DNA from 2 places in the Mycetocola spongiae genome. Region 2 is predicted to be linked to the other one. Evidence: riboswitches for the same ligand, from Rfam matches in the RefSeq annotation. Region 2 holds a riboswitch; the other holds the start of a gene.
What was found. Region 2 has a riboswitch for thiamine pyrophosphate ahead of thiM (hydroxyethylthiazole kinase). Riboswitches for the same ligand answer to the same signal wherever they lie in the genome.
Positions count from the first base shown of each region.

Region 1: another riboswitch for thiamine pyrophosphate. It lies ahead of KXZ72_RS00825 (ECF transporter S component); the one in region 2 lies ahead of thiM (hydroxyethylthiazole kinase).

Region 1 is NZ_CP080203.1:148,392-158,576, forward strand. Features, by position in the region: partial or broken gene KXZ72_RS14780 (APC family permease) at 1-265, shown strand, start outside; gene KXZ72_RS14785 (APC family permease) at 375-830, shown strand; gene dinB (DNA polymerase IV) at 908-2,182, shown strand; gene KXZ72_RS00820 (hypothetical protein) at 2,192-2,518, shown strand; TPP riboswitch at 2,579-2,687, shown strand; gene KXZ72_RS00825 (ECF transporter S component) at 2,735-3,364, shown strand; gene KXZ72_RS00830 (ABC transporter ATP-binding protein) at 3,370-4,851, shown strand; gene KXZ72_RS00835 (energy-coupling factor transporter transmembrane component T family protein) at 4,848-5,645, shown strand; gene KXZ72_RS00840 (nucleoside/nucleotide kinase family protein) at 5,638-6,234, shown strand; gene KXZ72_RS00845 (hypothetical protein) at 6,250-7,482, opposite strand; gene KXZ72_RS00850 (metallopeptidase family protein) at 7,531-7,878, opposite strand; tRNA gene KXZ72_RS00855 (tRNA-His) at 8,002-8,077, opposite strand; gene orn (oligoribonuclease) at 8,163-8,783, opposite strand; gene KXZ72_RS00865 (SCO4848 family membrane protein) at 8,843-9,061, shown strand; gene KXZ72_RS00870 (hypothetical protein) at 9,404-9,853, shown strand; gene KXZ72_RS00875 (hypothetical protein) at 10,155-10,185, opposite strand, start outside.
Region 2 is NZ_CP080203.1:1,665,167-1,675,351, forward strand. Features, by position in the region: tRNA gene KXZ72_RS07485 (tRNA-Pro) at 27-100, opposite strand; gene KXZ72_RS07490 (bifunctional hydroxymethylpyrimidine kinase/phosphomethylpyrimidine kinase) at 304-1,800, opposite strand; gene thiE (thiamine phosphate synthase) at 1,897-2,574, opposite strand; gene thiM (hydroxyethylthiazole kinase) at 2,580-3,386, opposite strand; TPP riboswitch at 3,378-3,473, opposite strand; gene KXZ72_RS07505 (UDP-glucose dehydrogenase family protein) at 3,524-4,849, opposite strand; gene KXZ72_RS07510 (thymidine kinase) at 4,887-5,504, opposite strand; gene KXZ72_RS07515 (malate:quinone oxidoreductase) at 5,550-7,028, opposite strand; gene KXZ72_RS07520 (diguanylate cyclase domain-containing protein) at 7,025-8,233, opposite strand; gene KXZ72_RS07525 (sensor histidine kinase) at 8,230-9,888, opposite strand; gene KXZ72_RS07530 (aspartate-semialdehyde dehydrogenase) at 9,962-10,185, opposite strand, start outside.

The DNA of each region.
Region 1 (10,185 bases), 1.5 Mb from region 2:
CTACGATCCCTTTATGCCCAATGGTTTTGGTGCCGTGATGGGCGGCGCGGCCACGGTGTTTTTTGCGGTATTTGGTTATGACGCCATGAGCACCGCGGCCGAGGAATCCCGGGACGGCAAAAAGCATATGCCGCGCGCGATCCTCTGGTCCCTGGCCATCGCCCTTACTCTCTATGTCGCGGCCACGCTGGTGCTCACGGGAATGCAAAACTATACCGAGATCGACGAAAAGGCCGGCTATGCCTCGGCCTTTGGCGCGGTGGGCTTGCCCGTGGTGGCCACGATCATCTCGGTGGTGGCCGTGGTCTCGATCGTGACCGTGGTGCTCACGTTCCTCCTCGGCTGCTCCCGCGTCTGGTTTTCGCTCAGCCGCGATGGGCTGCTGCCGCGTCTGGTTTTCGCTCAGCCGCGATGGGCTGCTGCCGCGCTGGTTCTCCAAGACCGACCGCGCGGGAGTTCCCCAGCGCGTGACCTGGCTCGCCGGTCTCTGCGCCGCGCTGCTGGCCGGTGTCTTCCCCATTCGCGAGGTTGCCGACCTCACCAATATCGGAATCCTCGCGGCCTTCCTGGTGGTGTGTATCGCCGTGATCGTATTCCGCTATCGCCGCCCCGATACCCCGCGCACCTTCCGGCTGCCGCTGATGCCGATAGTCCCCGCGATTGGCATCATCGCCTCGGCCTTCCTCATCTCGCAGCTGGACCACTTCACGTTTATCCGGTTTGGCGTATGGCTTGTGCTTGGCCTGGCCATCTATTTTGGCTATTCCCGCCGGCACTCCCTGCTGAACCCGGAAAGCCCGCGGCATAACGATCCTCCCGGCACGCGCTAGCCCGGGGCGGCTCACCGCCCCGGCGGGTCGCGCGGCGCGCGGGCGGCGCTGTCGGTGGTGGGTGCGAGGATGGAGGGGTGAGTAAACAGGATGGCCGTTCCCGTGTGGTATCCGCGGCGGATGCCGATGATTCCGGCACGCCCATTCTGCATATCGACATGGACGCCTTCTTCGCCTCCGTCTCGCTGCTGGACCGCCCGGAAGACGCCCACCGCCCCGTGGCCATCGGGCATCGCACCGGCCGCAGCGTGGTCTCCACGGCCAATTACGCCGCGCGCCGCTACGGCGTGGGGGCCGCCATGCCCATGGCCCGCGCCCTCCAGCTCTGCCCCTCGCTGCTGGTGATCGAGCCCGATTTTGCGGCCTATCAACACTATTCGAGCATCGTCATGAATATCTTCCGCGATACCACCCCGCTGGTGGAGGTCCTGGGCATCGACGAGGCCTTCCTCGACGTCTCGGGTGCGCGCCGCCTGCTCGGCTCGCCCGCGCAGATCGGCCAGCAGATCCGCCGCCGCGTGCGCGATCAAACCGGCCTCGCCTGCACCGTGGGAATCGCGGCCACCAAATTTGTGGCCAAGATCGCCTCGGGCAAGGGCAAGCCCGATGGCCTCCTTGTGATCCCCCGCGACGAGACCGTGCAGTTCCTGCGCCCGCTGCCCATCCGCGCACTCTGGGGCGTGGGCGCAAAAACCGCCGAGTCGCTTGAACGCATCGCCCTGCACACCATTGGCGATGTCGCGGATGCCCCCGAGCGTCAGCTCGTGCGCGCCGTGGGCCCCGCCGCCGCGCTGAAACTCTCGCAGCTATCCCGCGGTTATGACCCGCGCCGCGTGGAGGCCTCCTCCGCCGCCGAGAAGAGCATCGGCCACGAGGTCACGTTTGAATACGATGTCACCGATGAACACGCCCTGCGCCGGGAACTCCTGGGGCTGAGCGATCGCGTGGCATCGCGCCTGCGGGCCGCCGATCTCTCCGCCCGCACCGTGGCCCTGAAGGTGCGCTATAGCGATTTCAGCACCCTGTCGCGCTCGCGCACCCTCGCCGAACCCACCCGGGTTGCCCGGCGCATCTACGAGGAATCCGTGGAGCTGCTGGCCTCCCTGGAGTCCCGCGGTCGGCCCGTACGCCTGATCGGTGTGCGCGCCGAGGGGCTCCAGGCCGGGGTGGTCCCCGAGGCCGCGCTCTGGGATCCCGATGAGGAGTGGCGCGAGGCCGAAAATACCATCGATACCCTGCGCGGCAAATTTGGCACGGCGGCCATCGGCCCCGCCTCCCTCCTCCGAAAAAATCCGCGGGTTCCGCCCACCCCACCCGACGGCGGTCTATCCGAACGGGGCCCGGCGCGGTAGCGTGGAGCCATGAGTAAAATCGCGTTGGACCTTGCAGATAAGTTCAAAAACACCGGTGTGGGCACCTCCTATGGCGCCCCAGTGGAGGTGGACGGCGCCACCATGGTCCCCGTGGCCGTGGGCTGGTTCGGCTTTGGTGCGGGCGATTCCGGCTCGGCCGGCGAGGGCAACGGCGGCGGCGGTGGCAGCCTGTCCCTGCCCATCGGTGCCTATGAGAAGACCCGCGAGGGTTGGAAGTTCTCGCCCAATATCATCGCCCTCCTGACCGTCTCGGTGCCCGTGATCTGTGTACTCGGTCGCGCACTGTCCCGCATCATCCGCGCCGCCAAAAAATAGCCGCGTCCGCCCCGGCCCGGCCCGTCACCGGTGGTGACGGGCCGGGCCGTTGCGCTATGCTGAGGTCAACACGGGAGTCCGGAGTACCGGGCTGAGAGGAAGGTAATCCCTTCGACCGTCAAACCTGATCTGGATCATGCCAGCGCAGGGAGGATAATCATCTCAAACCCGTGCCCTTCTATTGTCTATTGATGAAAGGGGCACGATTTAGTGTCTATGCAGCGCGAAAAAAATCTCGCACCCACCCCCACCCGCGGCCGTCCCAACCTGCGCTGGAGGGTCGTTGATATCGTCGTGGCCAGCGTGCTTGGTGTGGCCGTGGCCCTCATCTTCGCGGTTTATAACATCGGCTGGAGCGGCATTAAAGTGCCGTTTGAGGCGCTCCTGCCCGGGGTCCAGGGCTTCGCCGAACCCGTATGGTATATCGGTGGTGTTCTCGGTGCCCTCGTGATTCGTAAGCCCGGTGCGGCGCTCTATGTGGAAACCCTCGCCGCGGTGGTCTCCGCGCTGGTGGGTAACCAGTGGGGTGGATTCCCCACGATTGAGGCCGGCCTGGTGCAGGGCCTCGGCGCGGAGATCGTCTTCCTGATCTTCGCCTACCGGGTCTGGAATCTGCCGGTAGCGATGCTCGCGGGAGCCGTATCCGCGCTCTTTGCCTCGATTAATAACCTGTTCCTCTGGAACCCCGGGGCCAAGCTCGACTATCAGATCATCTATGTGGTGTCCCAGGTCGCGGGAGGCGCGCTGATCGCCGGGCTGCTGATGTGGTTTGCCGTGCGCGGCCTGGCGGCCACCGGGGCGCTGAATAGGTTCGCCTCCGGCCGCACGGCCACCGCGCGGGTATAGCCGCAGTGATAAATCCCGGATCGGCGCCGGTCCCGGCCGCGGTGGAAGCCCGCGGCTGGGGCTGGCGCCACGCCTCCCGCCTCGCCTGGGCGGTGGATAACCTCACGCTCCGGATCAACCCCGGCGAGCGGGTATTGCTGCTGGGTGCCTCCGGGGCCGGAAAATCCACGTTTATGCACGCCCTCGCCGGCGTGGTGGGCGGGGACGACGAGGGCGAAAGCCACGGGACCCTGACCGTGGACGGCGTGCCACCCGCGTCCCTGCGCGGCCGCTCCGGCCTGGTGCTCCAGGATCCCGACTCGCAGATGATCCTCGCCCGCGTGGGTGATGACGTGGCCTTTGGCTGCGAAAATCTTGGTGTTCCGCGCGAACAGATCTGGCCGCGGGTGAGCCGGGCCCTGGGGGATGTGGGCCTGGACCTGCCGCTGGACCACCTCTCCTCGCGGCTCTCGGGCGGGCAAAAACAGCGCCTCGCCCTCGCGGGGGTACTCGCGATGAATCCGGGGCTGATTCTCCTGGACGAGCCCACCGCAAATTTGGATCCCGCGGGGGTGCGCGAGGTGCGCGATGCCGTGGGCCGCGCCCTGGACCGCACGGGCGCGACACTGATCGTGATTGAGCATCGGGTCTCCACGTGGCTACCCATCGTGGACCGCGTCATCGTCCTGGGCCCCGGTGCGGGGGTGATCGCCGATGGTGATCCCGCCACCGTGCTGCGCGAGCGCGGCGCGGAGCTGGCCGCCGCGGGGGTCTGGGTGCCCGAGCATCCGCCGGTTCTTGCACCGCGACCGCCGACCATCGCGGGCGAGGTGCTGCTCTCCGGGCGCGGCCTGCGGGCCGCGCGGATTCCGGGCACCCCGGTCACCCGGGCACTGGACCTGGACCTGCGGGCGGGGGAGATCCTCGCCCTCACCGGGCCCAATGGTGCCGGAAAATCCACGCTGGCGCTGACCCTCGCCGGCCTGATTCGCCCCGAGGCGGGCACGCTGGCGGCGTCTCCCGCGCTTGCGCAGGGCGCGGGACCCGCTCCCATCGGCTGGAAATCCCGGCAGCTGCTGGGCCGGATCGGATCGGTGTTCCAGGATCCCGAACACCAGTTCCTGAGCACCACCGTGCGCGGTGAACTCGAAATCTCCCCGCGCATGCTGCGCTGGGATGCCGAGCATACCGAGGCCCGCATCACCGAGATCCTGGGGCGTCTGCGCCTCACGGCCCTGGCCCGCGCCCATCCCTTCACCCTCTCCGGCGGGGAAAAACGCCGCCTCTCGGTGGCCACCGCCCTCGTGGCGGCCCCCGCGGTGCTGATGCTGGACGAGCCCACATTTGGGCAGGACGCCCTGACCTGGGCGGAGCTGGTGGCGCTGGTGGATGAGCTGCGCTCGGGCGGCACCTCGGTGCTCGCGGTGAGTCACGATGAGGACTTTATCGCGGCACTCGCCGATCGTGAGCTGGTCCTGGCCGCACCAAACGGGGGTACACAGGCATGAGCGCCACCACCTATAGCGGCGTGGTCACGGCCGAACGCGCGGGCGGAATCCACCGCACCAATGCCGTTTCGCGGCTGCTGGTCCCGGTCCCGATCACGCTGGTTCTCCTGTTGACCCTGGACTGGGTATCCGCGGCCACGGCGCTCGCGGCGCTGGCGATCCTGCTGCCGTTTACCGGGATCACCGCGCGACAGTTTTTCCTCCGCACCCTGCCGGTATGGATCGCGGCCCCCGCCGCGGCCGTGACGATGCTGCTCTATGGGCGGCCGTCGGGCACGGTGTACTGGGAGTTTGGGGTCGCCCAGATCAGCGATGGTTCGATCGAGATTGCCGTGGCCACGATGCTGCGCCTGCTCGCGATTGCGCTGCCCGCGGTGGTGCTATTTATCACCGTGGACCCCACCGACCTGGCCGATGGCCTCGCGCAGATCCTGCACCTCCCGGCGCGTTTTGTCCTCGGAGCCCTGGCGGGGCTGCGGATGGTGGGGCTGTTTATGGACGATTGGCGGCAGCTTGAGCTCGCGCGGCGGGCCCGCGGTGTGGCCGATACCGGCCGGGTGCGGCGCCTGCTGGGGATGTGCCTGGCGATCCTGGTGCTCTCGATCCGGCGCGGCAGCAAGCTCGCGATGGCGATGGAGGCCCGCGGCTTTGGCGGCGATATTCCGCGCACCTGGGCCCGCGAGTCCACCCTGGGCTGGCGCGATGCCGTGCTGGCCGTGGTGGGGCTTGCCGTGGCCGCGCTGATCGTGATCGTCACGGTGAGCACCGGACACTGGAATTTCGTTTTTGACTAGGCCGGAGGATTCGAGCGCCGCCCGGGCGCAGGCCTGGGCGGCGCTCGGCGAGCCCGGTGCTCAAATTTTGCTGATCGAGGGCCCCAGCGGCGCGGGCAAATCCACGTTTGCCGGCGAGCTCCGGCAGCACTGGCCGGGGCCGGATACGCCACGCCTGGTGCGCATGGACGGGCTCTATCCGGGCTGGTCCGGGCTGGAGGCCGCCGCGCGGGCGCTGGTGCGGGATCTGCTGCTGCCGCTGAGCCGCGGCGAGCGTGGATTTTGGACCGGCTATGACTGGGAGGCCGGGCACACCACCAAGCAATACCCCGTGGATCCCGGATTGCCGCTGATCGTGGAGGGATGCGGCGCGCTCTCCCGGGCCTCCGCGCGGCTCGCGGATCTGCGGATCTGGATCGGCGCGGAGGACGGCCTGCGCAAGCGCCGCGCGCTCGCCCGCGATGGCGATACCTATCTGCCGCACTGGGACGCCTGGCAGCGCGATTATGAGATCTTCACCGCGCGCGAGGATCCGCGTGCCCTCGCCGACCTCCGGCTGCGGGCCACCGAGACGTTTGTGATCCCCGAGGGTCACTCCGCCGCGGAATAGGGCCGCGTTCCGGGCCTAGGGGGCAGGGGCGGAGAAGGAGTCGATCCAGGCGCCGATCAGCGGCAGGGGATGCAGCAGGCGCCACGGAATATCCGGGGAGTCCAGCGATCCCGTGGCCAGGATGGGCACGTCCGGCGCCGTTTTCTCCTCGGCCACGCGGATCGTGCCCACGATATCGCCCTTCTGCACATCGGCCTGAGCCTCCCGGGCGGATACGGAGATCTCCGGGGCCCGCACGGGCCAATACACGGTATTGGGCATCTCACCCGAGATGCCCTGGACGCGTTCGCCCCAGGCCGCCGTGAGGGTGATCAGGGGTGTGCCCGTTTCGAGTAGCGGGCCCGAGCGCACGCCCGCCTCCGCGCTGGCCAGCAGGGCGTTCATCTCGGATTCGAGGCTGCCCCACGTATCGCTGCGCAGCGAGGCCCCCGCGAACTCAAAGGATTCCTCGCCCACGGGCACCCGCGCGGTAAACACCAGGATGATTCCGGCGCGGGCGTTATAGCCGCGGTAGAGCACCCCGAGGCCGCGCTCTGCCAGATAGGTATCGGGGGAGGCCACCTCGCGCTGGGCGGCGATGCCGCTCGGGGCGGAGGTGAGGATCGCGTGCAGACCGGGATCGGCCTGCACGAGCGCCGCGATGCGGGCGAGGTCCGCCGCCGAGGCGAGGTTACCCGCGGCGGTTCCGGCGGCATCCACCAGCACGAGGCTGTCCAGGTGATTTTTCTGGGCCCAGGTACGGGCCGCGGAGAGATAGTTTTCGTTGCTGCCATAGGCCCAGAGCGCGAGGGTAGTGGCGTGGTTTCCGCTATCGGAGAGCAGGGCTGCCTGCAAGACCTCGCGCTGGCTCCAGGTATCACCCGGATAGACGGCAATCGTGCGCTCGCCCGCCTCGAGGCGCGCCCGGAAGTCCTGATAATCGGCCTCGCCGATGGGCACGGCCGGGCCCGCGGCATCGGCGGCCAGCGGGAAGCGTTCGGCGACCACGAGTGCGGTGATCAGGCGGGTGGCGCCGTCGATCGGCAGCGCCTCGGTATCGCCCGCGGCACCAAGCAGCTCGCTGCCGGCCGCGACGGCGCTTGCGCCGGTGGCGGGCAGCGCGGGCCCCGTGACCGTGAGGCTGGGGACGGCATCCACGCTCACGGTGGGGTCGGGGAGTGGCCCCACAAGCATGACCGGGGCATAGGCGCCCACCACAAGAATCGCGATGGTGCCGAGGCTCACGCCGATAAATCGTCCTATGCGCACGGTGGGCCTCCCGGGGATAACGGCTGTCTGGGGTGTGCGGACGGCACCCTAACCCCAGCCAAGCCGGTGTAGTTCCGCATCATCGAGCCCATAATAGTGACCGATCTCGTGAATCAGCGTGACGCGCACCTCTTCCCGCAGCTCCTCCTCGTTCTCCACGATATTCAGGAGCGGGAGGCGGTAGATGCTGATCAGATCGGGCATCTCGCCATAACCATAGGCATCGCGGTCGGGAAGCTCGATGCCGTGATACAGACCCAGGAGATCGAGGGTGCCATCCTCGGGCAGATCCTCGATCGTGATGGCCACGTTTTCGAGCCCCTCGGTGATCTCGGCGGGGAGCGCGTCGAAGACCTCGTTTACGAGGGTGTCAAACGCATCGGCATCGAGTTCCATCACGTCTGAATCCTATCGAGAATTTTCGGCGAATCGTGTAGCTCGGGCGTGGCGCGAGCCGTGGCGTGACGCGGGGCGTTAAACAGAAAAGAGGAGCATATGCTCCTCTTTTCATATATTACTTGGGGTGAGTAACGGGGCTTGAACCCGCGACCTCCTGAACCACAATCAGGCGCTCTACCAGCTGAGCTATACCCACCATGTCACCACTCGATACTATCGGTTCTTTTCGTCTGGGACGAATCGAGGCCTTCGTGTCGTGCGATTGCAACGTGACTAGTCTATTACATATTTGGAGCGAACTTTGCCACCACGTCCTCCGAGATGGCCTTGGCCTCCTCGGAGGTGGGTCCGGGGGTATCCACAAAGGCCGCGGCGCGATAATACGCAAGCTCACGGATGGACTCAAGAATATCGGCGAGGGCGCGGTGGCCACCGTCCTTGGCGGGGGCCTGGAAATAGACTCGGGGGTACCAGCGGTGTGCCAGCTCCTTAATGGAGGACACATCGATATTGCGATAGTGCAGGTGGTTATCCAGCTCGGGCATGTACTTGGAAAGGAATGCACGATCGGTGCCGATCGAGTTTCCCGCCAGGGGAGCCTTGCGTGCCTCGGGAATAAACGAGCGCACATACTCGAGGACGCGGCGTTCGGCCTCCTCGAGCGAGAGCCCGTCGTTGAGCTCATTAATCAGGCCCGAGGTGGTGTGCATCGTGGTGACAAACTCGCCCATCTGTTCCAGGGCCGCGGCGCTGGGCTTGATGACCAGGTCGATGCCGGGATCAACGGGGTTGAGGTCGAAGTCTGTGATCACCACCGCGATTTCCACGAGTTCGTCAACACCAAGGTCGAGGCCGGTCATTTCACAGTCGATCCAGACCAAGCGGTCCGCGAGATTTGCCATGGCCCCATGTTAGTCCCGATCGGGGACACTCGCGGAAATTCGCCGGATAGACTGGGGGCGTGAATACCGTACTCGCGATTTTGCTGCTGATTAATGCCGTGTATAACGCCGTGGTGTGGCCGCGGTTTTGGACCCGCGTAAAAAACGATCCTCGCGCCCGCGATGCCGCGGGTAAGCCCACCAAGTTTTATACGGTGCACGCGGTCCTGATCGCGATCGCCCTGCTGATCGCCGCCGTATCCGCCGTATTTGGCGTGATTGCCCTGATCGCCGGATAAACCACTCCGGCCATACCGGCGCGGCATCCGAAGTCCGAGTCTGAATGCCGCGACGTCGCGCGCCGTATTCTGTCCGGGGCCGCCCCCGCGGCGACCCCGGAACGCATTATCCCGGGCCTGATCTGCCCTCGCGAGTGCGTTCGCACTGCACCCGTGGGGCTCCGCCGTGACGCCGAGATCCGAGAGGGACAACGGCGGCGGGAGGCGCCCGGGATCCGGCAGCCGGGATCCCCGGCCCGCGGCGCTCCTGGTCCTCCGGACATGGCGGTATACACGCCTGTCGGTTGAGATGGCCCCCGACCTATGGCAGTGTGGGCACTCACCAAAGTTGGGGACGGTTTCATGGATTCAGAGAAACATCTTCCGGGCGATGCTGCACGCGCCGCAGGCGAGGCCACGGAGACCCCACCCTCGGCCAAAACGTTGCGGGCGATACGCAGGGGAGCGATCATCCACGTACTCGTGGGGGCTCCGGTTGGCGCCATCACCGTCATGGGCGTTTTTCTGCTGGTGCTCCTGGGCTCATTGGGGCAGGCGTATTGGCTCCTCGTTTTTGTTCCCGTGCTACCCCTGGCGATTTTCTGGGGGCTGGATGCGTTCCTGAACGAGACGCGCCGGAGCTGGCTTCGGGGCATCATCGCCGGAGGCATCGTGCTTATTAGTCTGCCCATTGTGGTTCGCTTTGGCATCAACCAGATCGGCTATCTGACCGGGGGCGCGCTTGCGGGCATCCTGGGAGTGTTTATCACCCGATACCGGGACCTCTTCGGGCGCGCGAAGCCCCGGGCATAGGCCGATATCGCGAGGGAGATTCCGTCGCCAAGGCTCCCGGGGAAACGCCGCGGTTCGCGCGGCCTCAATAACGGTCGGCGTCCGGTGGCGGGCCGGTGATCCTCGCAGGCCGCCCCGACGACGTGGGTTGCGTGGCCGCGGTTATGCACCCGCCCCAAAATGATTCTCGCGCCCGTGATGCCGCGGATAGGCCCCATACGTTTTATCCGGTGAACGCGGTCCCGATAGCCGGATACATTAACCCGGCCAAATTGGTGCGGCACCCCGCGTATATCTCGGGGTTCCGCACCGTCGCGTGGGATTATTCGGAGAGCACGAGGCTCTGCGCCTCC
Region 2 (10,185 bases):
GAAAACCCTGGCCGGGCTTTTATTTGTCGGGGTAGCGGGATTTGAACCCACGACCTCTTCGTCCCGAACGAAGCGCGCTACCAAGCTGCGCCACACCCCGATTTGCGGTCCTAAGACCTCTATTAGGATACCCGATTTTCCCCGCGGTTTTTGCCACCACCCCAAATTAGGCGCAAATTCCGCGCGATCATGCGGAACTGGGCGGCCTCTTCCGGCGCGGGGCGCGGCCCGGGCCGGGCGAGTCCCCGCGTATGTCCCCCGGCGTGCGGCCCGGGCCGCACGCCGGGGGACCCGGGCCCGCCCCTAGCGGGCGCGTTCCACGGGGGCGGCGAAGAATCGCTCCTCGTGCCGGGAGGAGAGCTCAAACGCGCGATACATGCGCTCACGCACGGCGGGCGTTGCGCGTGCCGCACGCCCACTGACCAGCTCGATGGCCCGCGCATTGGCCACCGCAAATGCCTCATCGGCATAGGTATCCAGCCAGGATCGATAGGGATGCTCCGGATGCGAGGACGCGTGCAGGCGGGTCCCCACATCGTGATAGAGCCAATAGCAGGGCAGCAGGGCCGCGATCAGTACATCGTATTCGCCGCGGGCGGAGGAGGCCAGGAGGTGGTCCAGATAGGCCACGGTCTCCGGCTCGGCGGCGGGCAGGGGCGTGCCCTCGGTATCCAGCCAGGTGGCGTGGAGGTTCACCTCCTCGGCGATTGCCCCGTGGGCCCCGGCGGCCCAGAACGCCTGTTCCTCCGGGGTGGGTGCGAGCCTGCTGGCCTCGGCCAGCGCCCGGGAATAATCCCGCAGATACAGGGTGTCCTGCGCGAGATAATCCCGGAATATCGGGGCCGGCAGGGAGCCCTCGGCGAGGCCGCGGATAAAGTCGAGGCCGTAGATTTTTTCGCGAATCGGGGCGATGTCCGCCCACCACTGCGTGCGCACCTCTTCCGGGGTGGGCGCGGTGATCAGGCCGCCGCGCTCCCAGAGCCCGGCAAAATGGTGAATTGGGCCGTTCCCGCCGCCCACCGCGAGGGTATCGGCCGCGCGCAGCGACTCATCAAGCCAGGACTTGGCGTGCGCCAGCGCGCCCTCCCAGTCCTCCCCGCGGGCCCTCAGCGTGGCGAGGGCCGAGGACAGCGAGCATCCGGTGCCGTGGGTATTCTCGGTGGCGATGCGCGGGGAGACCCGCTCGGAGCGCAGCGCACCGCCGCGCAGCGCACCGCTCGCATCCACCAGGGCATCCGGGGCATCATCGCCTGCCAGGTGTCCCCCCTTGGCCAGGACGGGGACGCCCAGCGCCCGCGAGACCCGCTCGGCCTGCGCCAGGACGGCCTCCCAGTCCCCCGCCACCGGCTCGCCCGCGAGCACCGCGAGTTCCGGGAGGTTGGGGGTGATCAGATCCGCGCGCCGCGCGAGATCCCGCAGCGCCCGTTCGGCCTCGGGGGCGAGGAGCCGATCGCCGCTGCTCGCGATCATCACCGGGTCGAGGACCACCACGGGTGGTTTCACGCGGTCAAGCCAGGCCGCCACCTCCGCGATGAGCGACTCCTCGGCGAGCATTCCGATCTTCACCGCGTCGATAATAACGTCATCCGAGACGGCGTCCAGCTGCTCGCGCAAAAACGCGGCCGGCGGAATATGAACCGCGCGCACGCCGCGGGTATTCTGGGCCACCAGCGCGGTGACCACGGCCATGCCATAACCGCCCTGGGCGGCGATTGATTTCAGATCGGCCTGGATCCCGGCACCACCCGAGGGATCGGTGCCGGCGATGGAGAGAATACGGGGAATCCCGGTATGAGTCATGTGATTGCTCCTTGAAGTTTTTTCGCGCGGGGCGCGGGCGCGGGAATCCGCGGCCGAGCGCCCCTGTCTGCCGTGACGGGTAGTTTGGGTCGGCGCTCAGGCGCGGCGGCCCGGGTGGTCCCATGCGGCGCGCAGCTCGCGCGCGGCGGATTCGGGATCGCTGGCGCGGCAGATCGCCGAGACCACGGCGGCCCCCGCCGCCCCGGCCCCGCGCAGCGCGGGCAGATCCCGCGCCTGCACGCCGCCGATCACCACCGCGGGGAGGCCACCGTGCCGCGCCGCGCGGGCATGGGTGAGCAGCGCGGCCACACGCTCATGGCCCAGTGCGGGTGGCGCGTCCTGTTTGGTCTGCGTGGTGTGCAGCGCCCCGATCCCGATATGGTCCACGCGGGCGGGATCGGTTGCGGCCGCGGTGATCTGTGCCTCGGTCGCGGCGCTAATGCCCAGCAGTGCGTCCGGGCCGATCAGGGCACGCACCTGCCCGGCGGGAAGATCGCCCTGGCCCACGTGCATGCCATCCACCCGGGCCCCGGCATTTTGGGCGGCGAGGAACACGTCCACGCGATCGTTTACGATCAGCGCCACGTGGTCCGGGAGCACCGCGGAGAGGGCGATCACGAGTGCAAGAAACTCGCGTGCGCTGAGCTCCTTCTCGCGGATCTGTACCGCGCGGACGCCGCCGCGCACGGCCGCGGCGACGGTGTCCAGGACGTCGCGGCCGGCCGCGCGGGACTGGCCCGCATCGGTCACCAGGTAGACGCTCAGATCGGGCACGGCGCTCATGAGATGCGCGCCCGGGTGCGCAGGTCCGCGGCGTCCACCGCGGCCAGGGCATCGAGGAATTGCACCGCGAAGCTCCCGGGACCCGCGGCCGTGGCCGCGAGTTCCGCCGCCACGCAATACGTGGTGATCGCCGCGACCGTGGCCACCAGGGGGTCCGCGGTGACCGCGGCGAACGCGGCCATCACCGCGCCCAGCGCGCAGCCGCCGCCGGTGATGCGCGTGAGGAGCTCATCGCCATTGGCCAGGCGCACCGGGGTGCCGCCATCGGTCACGATATCCACGGGTCCGGACACGGCCACCACGGCGCCGCTGCGCCGGGCGAGGGTGCGCGCGGCCTCCGTGGCCGCCTCCACCGGATCGGAGCTGTCCACCCCGCGGCCGCCCGCGCCCATCCCTGCCAGCGCCAGGATCTCGGAGGCATTGCCGCGGATGATCGCGGGCCGACCGTCGAGCAGGCGGTGCGCCAGCTCGGTGCGCAGGGCGAGGACACCCACCGCCACGGGGTCCAGGACCCAGGGGGTGCCGGCCGTGCCCGCGGCGGCGACCGCCTCCACCGCGGCCTCCCGCTGCGCTGCATGCGGGGTGCCCAGGTTGATCAGCAGGCCATCGGCGAGCCCGGCAAAGGGCCCGGCCTCGCCCGGCACATCGGCCATCGCCGGGGAGGCCCCGAGCGCCAGCAGCGCATTGGCGGTGAAGCCCTGCACCACCGTATTGGTGATGTTTTGGATCAGTGGCGCGCGGCGGCGCACCTCGTCCAGGGCAAAAATGGTGGCGGAAATAAGGTTTTCTGGCGTGCGCGTCATGCGCGACATCCCTTCGCTAGTACGAACTAGAGCAGGTTCTACGGGTGTTATCTCAGCTCTCCGTGGAGGGCACCCCGTGTCACGTGGTTTTGAGGAAGACTATCATGCGGCGCGCACACGCCGCTCCCCCGGCCGGGCTAGCGCCGGCCCATACCGCGGTATTCCCATCCGGCGCCGCTCCAGGCCGCCGGGTCGAGCACATTGCGGGCGTCGATGATGCGCGGCGTGGCCACACGCGCCCCCAGGGCCCGCGGATCGAGCTCCCGGTACTCGGTCCACTCGGTGCCCAGGATCACCAGCTCGGCGCCCTCCACGGCGTTCTCCAGGGCGTCACAGGGCAGGCCGGGGGCCCGCAACTGCGCGTTTTTTATGGCTTGAGGGTCGGTGGCAATAACGTTCGCCCCGCGCTCGTGCAGCCGCATCGCCACATCCAGCGAGGGGGAATCGCGCACATCATCGCTCTGCGGCTTAAACGACAGGCCCAGCACCGCGATGCGGCGACCCCGCACATCACCCCCGAGCAGCTCGGCGGCGAGGTCCACAACGTGTTCGCGGCGGCGCAGGTTGATCTGGTCCACCTCGCGCAGGAAGCCCAGGGAGTCACCCAGACCCAGTTCCTCGGCCCGCGCGCCAAAGGCCCGGATATCCTTGGGCAGGCAGCCCCCGCCAAAGCCCAGCCCGGCGTTGAGGAAGCGCCGCCCGATGCGGTTATCGTGGCCGATCGCATCGGCCAGGTCGCTCACATCGGCACCGGTGGCATCGGCGATCTCGGCCATGGCGTTGATGAAGGAAATCTTGGTGGCCAGGAACGCATTGGCGGCGACCTTCACCAGCTCGGCGGTGGCAAAATCGGTGACCACCACGGGCGCGCCCTCGGCGATGGCCTCGGCGTAGATTTTATCGAGGATCTCCCGCCCGGGGGCGGAGACCTCCCCCGCGTCGCGGGTGATCAGCTCGGAGGCGAAGCCATACACAATACGATCGGGGTGCAGGGTGTCCTGCACGGCAAAGCCCTCACGCAAAAACTCGGGGTTCCAGGCCAGCTCGGCACCCGTGGCGCGGATGCGCTCGGCGAGGGCCTCGGCAGTACCCACCGGGACCGTGGACTTGCCCACCACCAGATGTCCCGGGCCCAGCAGCGGCAGCAGGCCATCCACCGCGGCGTTGACATAGGCGAGGTCGGCACCCGGGGCATCGGAAAGCTGCGGGGTGCCCACGGCGATGAAGTGCACGCGGGCCTCCGCGGCGGCCGCGGGATCGGTGGAAAAACGCAGCCGGCCGGTGGCGGTGGCGGCGGTGAGGAGTTCGGGAAGACCGGGCTCAAAAAACGGGGCCCGGCCCGCGGCGAGGGCCTCGATTTTGAGGGGATCGACGTCGATTCCGATCACCTCGTGGCCGAGGGAGGTCATGGATGCGGCATGGACGGCACCGAGGTAGCCACAACCGATTACTGAAAGCTTCATAATTATCCCAGCCTAGGTGAGTTTTCTGGACGTGTGCCTACGCGGTGGCATTGCGCACGGGCAGGCGTCCGCCCGCCTCGTCCAAATAGCAGTTTCCGCATAGCGATTCATAGTGCACATCGCTGCCGTCGATGGCCACCTGTGCCCCGTCAAATACAAAGCGATCGCCGATGCGACGGCCGTTAAAGATGGCCTTTCTGCCGCAACGGCAGATGGTTTTGAGCTCCTCGAGGCTGTGCGCGATCTCCAATAGCCGCCGGGAACCGGGAAACGCCACGGTGAGAAAATCGGTGCGGATGCCATAGGCCAGCACCGGAACCCCCTCGATCAGCGCGATCTCCAGCAGGCCATCCACCTGGCCCGGGGTGAGAAACTGCGCCTCGTCCACAAGCAGCGCGCTGATCCGGCCGCGGGTGGCCGTGGCGTCCTGAAAATCGCGGAAGACGCCCAGCGCATCGTCACCCTCGGCCAGCAGATAGTCCACCTCGCGGGTGAGCCCGAGGCGGCTGGCCACCCGATCGTGGGCCTTGGTATCGATCGCGGGTTTAATCACCGCAACACGATGGCCGCGCTCCTCATAGTTAAACGCGGCCTGGAGCAGCGCGGTGCTCTTGCCGGAGTTCATCGCTCCGTAACGGAAATACAGTTTTGCCACCACGCCAGTCTAGCGACCGGCGCGGTGGCAACCGTGGACGACGCCCTAGAGCGAGATTTTCAGCGTCTCGGCGGTATCGCGCATGATTTCCTGCGCACGCTCGGGATCGTCGTTGAGCTGGGTGCCCAGGGTCGGGATCATCTCCGCGATCGCGGGACGCCAGCCCTCAAAGCGATCGGGGAAGCAGCGCTCCAGCAGATCGATCATGATCGGCACGGCCGTGGAGGCCCCCGGGGAGGCGCCCAGCAGCCCGGCGATCGTGCCGTCCTCGGCCGCGATCAGCTCGGTACCAAACTGCAGCACACCGCCCTTTTTGGGGTCCTTCTTGATGACCTGCGCACGCTGACCGGCCGTGATCAGGTACCAGTCCTTTTCCTGCGCGGTGGGCATAAACTCGCGCAGCGCCGCAAATTTCTTGGCGCGGCTCGCGGTGAGCTCGCTCAGCAGATATTTAATCAGCGAGGGGTTGTCCTTGGCCACGGCGAGCATCGGGATGAGGTTTCCCGGGCGCAGCTGCGTGACGATATCCACGATATGTCCCTTTTTCAGGAACTTCGGGCTGAAGCCGGCATAGGGTCCAAAGAGCAGCGAACCCTCCCCGCCAACCACGCGCGCATCGAGGTGCGGCACCGACATCGGCGGCGCACCCACCGAGGCCTGGCTATAAACCTTGGCGCTGTGCTGGGCCACAATCTCGGGGTTATCGGTGCGCATAAACGCGCCCGAAAGCGGGAATACTCCAAAGCCCTTGATCTCGGGGATACCAGATTTTTGCAGGAGCTTCAGCGCCCATCCACCGGCACCCACAAAAACAAAGCGGGCGTTGGTGGTCTTCGGGGTACGGCCCACCAGGTCGCGCGTGCTGACCTTCCAGGTGCCGTCCTTGAGCTTCTTCAACCCGCGGACCTCGTGGTTCACGCGCAGCGTCGCGCCCGCACTCACGGCGGCGTCAAAAAGCTGACGGCTGAGCTCACCAAAGTCCACATCGGTTCCGGCGGTCATCCGGGTGGCGGCGAAGGCCTCGCCAGCCACGCGCTTTTTCATCAGCAGCGGGGCCCACTCGTTGATCACGCGGGAATCGGTGGAGTATTCGATGGTGTCAAAAAGCGGCTCGTTTTTCAGGGCCTCATAGCGCTTGCGGAGGTATTCCACATCGTGCTCGCCGCGCACAAACGTCATATGCGGAGCGGTGTTAATAAACGAACCCGGGTCCTTCAGCAGGCCCGCGCGCACGAGGTGCGCCCAGAGCTGGCGGGATACCTGGAACTGCTCGTTAATCTGCAGCGCCTTGGTGGGGTTCACCGTGCCATCCGCGGCCTCGGGCATATAGTTCAGCTCACACATGGCGGCATGCCCGGTGCCCGCGTTATTCCACGGATTGGAACTCTCCTGGGCGACCTCGCCCAGGCGCTCATAGATTTCGATAGACCAATCCGGCTGCAGCTGCGAGATTATGGTGGCCAGGGTTGCGCTCATGATGCCGCCGCCGATGAGGACTACATCGACCGGCTTAGAAGTCGTCATGACAGTAGTTTATGCCCGTTGTCGGTGGGCCGCGAACCGGGCGACGCGACAAAGGTCTCCTGGATGACGTTTCCCCCGCTTTCCCGTGCCTTTTCGAGGGTTTCGGCGGCGGTCACAACCAGCCGTTCCCAGATAATCGGCGCGGCCGACTGCTGGGCCACCCCGATGCTCGCGCTCATCCGCAGCCCCCGCGCCTCATCGATCGGCTCCTCGGACAGCGCGTTCAGGATAGAACGCCCAATATCGCGCCCCTCGATCGCCTCGTCCAGCACCGCGAGCAGCGCAAACCGGCCGCCGCCCAGGTGCCCGATGATCGCCGTGGGCGGGACACTCGCGCGCAATACCCGCGCAAATCTTGCGGTGGCCTCGCGCACAGCATCCGAGCCATAGGCCACCCGGAAGGCATCCATTCCGTCCAGCTCGGTATGGATCAGCGCCACCGGAACACCGTGCATATTCACCCGGGCCACCCGGTCGGAGGCCCCCACATCAAAGGCCTCGGCCGCGAGCACGCCGATCGAAAAGGACACCGCGGAATCCCGCGGGCTATAGGCGAGGCCGCGCAGCACATCGCGTTCGGCGCGCATCGAGGACATCGATACGGCCACCACCACCAGGAGGCCCATGATCACAGCGGTGGAGGTGCCGCTGCCAAAGATCGGATGCCCGCTCATCCGGTCGCCCCCCTGGGTGAGCAAAAACAGGGCCCGGGCCAAAAGATATACGCCCGCGGTGATCAGCGCGCCCGCGAGGATCCGCGCATGCACGCTGGACCGGGACACCTCGCCGAGCGCCTCCGCGCCGGCAAGCACCGCAAATACGGCCACCGCGGCCAGATAGATCACGCCCCCGGACCAGGTTCCCGCGGACTCCCAGAAGATCGGGACTACGCAGGCACAGGCGGCCGCCGCGGCCACCACCCAGAGCACGCCGGAATTGCGGCCGTTAAACAGGCGCATGCCCGACCACATCGACCCCATGGCGAGCACAAACGTGGAGTTGGCCAGGGCGAGGAAGACCCAGCCGCCGAAATTATCATCCAGCACGTAGATCAGCGAGCTGAGGATACCCGCGACAAAACACAGCGACCAGTACAGTCCCGCGCGGTCATAGGCGCGGAACGCCGTATTCAGGATAAAGCTCGCCCCGCTCACGGTGATGATCAGGCCGCAGAGCACCTGAACGGTGAGGACATCGAGGATCATTCGGGATTCCTTTGGGGTTCGAGGGGAAGGGTCACGGTGACAATCGTGCCCACCCCGAGTTCGCTGGCCACGCTGATCTCCCCGCCGTGCTGGTCCACGATATCCCGGCAGATGCTCATGCCCAGACCCGTGCCGGGTGTGGTGGAGTGCCGCATCGCATCGGAGCGGTAGAAGCGCTGGAACATGCGGGCGCGATCCTGATCGCTCATCCCGAGGCCGGTATCGGCGATGCTCAGGACAACGCTGCCGGGTCCGGGCACCAGGCGGGCCGTGATGGAGCCGCCATCGCGGTTATATTTCAGGGCATTGGTCACGAGGTTATCCACGACCTGACGCAGCCGGAAGCCATCGGCCATAAGCGGCACCGCGCCGGGACTGACCGTGCCGATGCGCAGGTGGCGCTCGCGCGCCGCGGGCTCGGCCGCGGCCAGGGATTCCGCGACGATCTGGTTCAGATCACAGGGCGCATAGGTCATCAGGAACGTATGGTTGGAATCGCGCGCGGCGTGTAGCAGATCGGAGACGATCGCGAGCATGCGCTCGGAATTGCCAAAAACCACGTCCAGGTGCTGGCGGGTTTCCGCACTCAGCTCCTCATCGTCCAGGGCCAGATCCAGATAGCCGAGGATCGAGGTCAGCGGGGTGCGCAGCTCATGCGAGACCGAGGCGATCAGATCGTCCCGCGCGCGCAGGGCCTGCAGTTCCGCGGTCACATCGCGCTGCACCATGACCGAGCCCGTGCGGGCACCGCGGACATCGGTCAGCTGTCGCCCGGTCACCGCGAGCGCGATGGGCGGCGCGGATTCCGAGGTCATCCAAATCAGCTCATCCTCGAAGCTCTCCCCCGCGAGCAGGCGCTCGAGCGGGAGCTGCTCGCGGCACAGCGGCGTCTGCCGGTCCCGCCCGAAGATTCTGCCCTCGGCCTGGGCGCTGGCATGCGAGCCATAGCGCAGCTTGAGTAGCCGAAACGCCTCATTGCGGTGGGTGCGCCGCCCGTTCCGGTCATAGGCCACCACCGCGAAGCTCACCGCATTCAGCACGGCATCGAGCATAAGCTCCTGCGCGCGGGCGTGATCAAAGGACTGGGTCATCAGCGTGGACTGCCGCTTCAGCAGCACGCGCTGGGCCGCGGTGCGCCGCGCGGTTTGGTATGTCGCGGTGGAGACAAAAATCAGGGAGATCGGCAGCAGGAGCAGCCGCGGAATATCCGCGAGGCTTAGCCCATCGGTCTCCGTACCCACGGAAAACCACAGCGCGAGGGAGGATACGGTGGGGCCGAGGAAGGCCCCGTTGCGCCCAAAATAGCCCGCGAGCCAGGTCACGGGGAAGACCAGGAGCAGACCCGCGCCGAGCGCGGGCTCCCCCATCCGGATCATGACTATCGCGAGGATATCGACCACGGGCAGCAGCATCACGAGCCAGCGCGGCCAGAGCGACCAGGGCAGCACGGCCGCGGCCATCGTGACCATAAAGATCACCACCACGCCGCTGATAAACAGCTCATTGCGCAGCGTGACCGGATCCAGCAGCAGGCTCACCGTGATCGTGATCAGCACCACCACCGCCAGCAGCAGCTGCGTCATAAATACGTCGCGCTCGAGGCGGTTTCCGGGGGCCAGGGCGGGGGAAGCCGGGGCCGCGGGAGAAGTAGTCATGGCACGACAATAACAGCCGGCCGGGACCCCCGAGGTGTTCGGGGGTCCCGGCCGGGAAACTGCGGGTTGCGGGTTAGGCGCCGAGGAGCTTCTCGGCGACGATCTCCGCGATCTGCACGGTGTTCAGCGCGGCACCCTTACGCAGGTTGTCATTCGAGATGAACAGCACCAGGCCGCGGCCCTCGGGGGCCGACTGATCGGCGCGGATGCGGCCCACAAACGACGGGTCGGATCCGGCGGCCTGCAGGGGCGTGGGGATCTCGCTGAGCTCCACACCGGGGGCCTCGGCCAGGATCT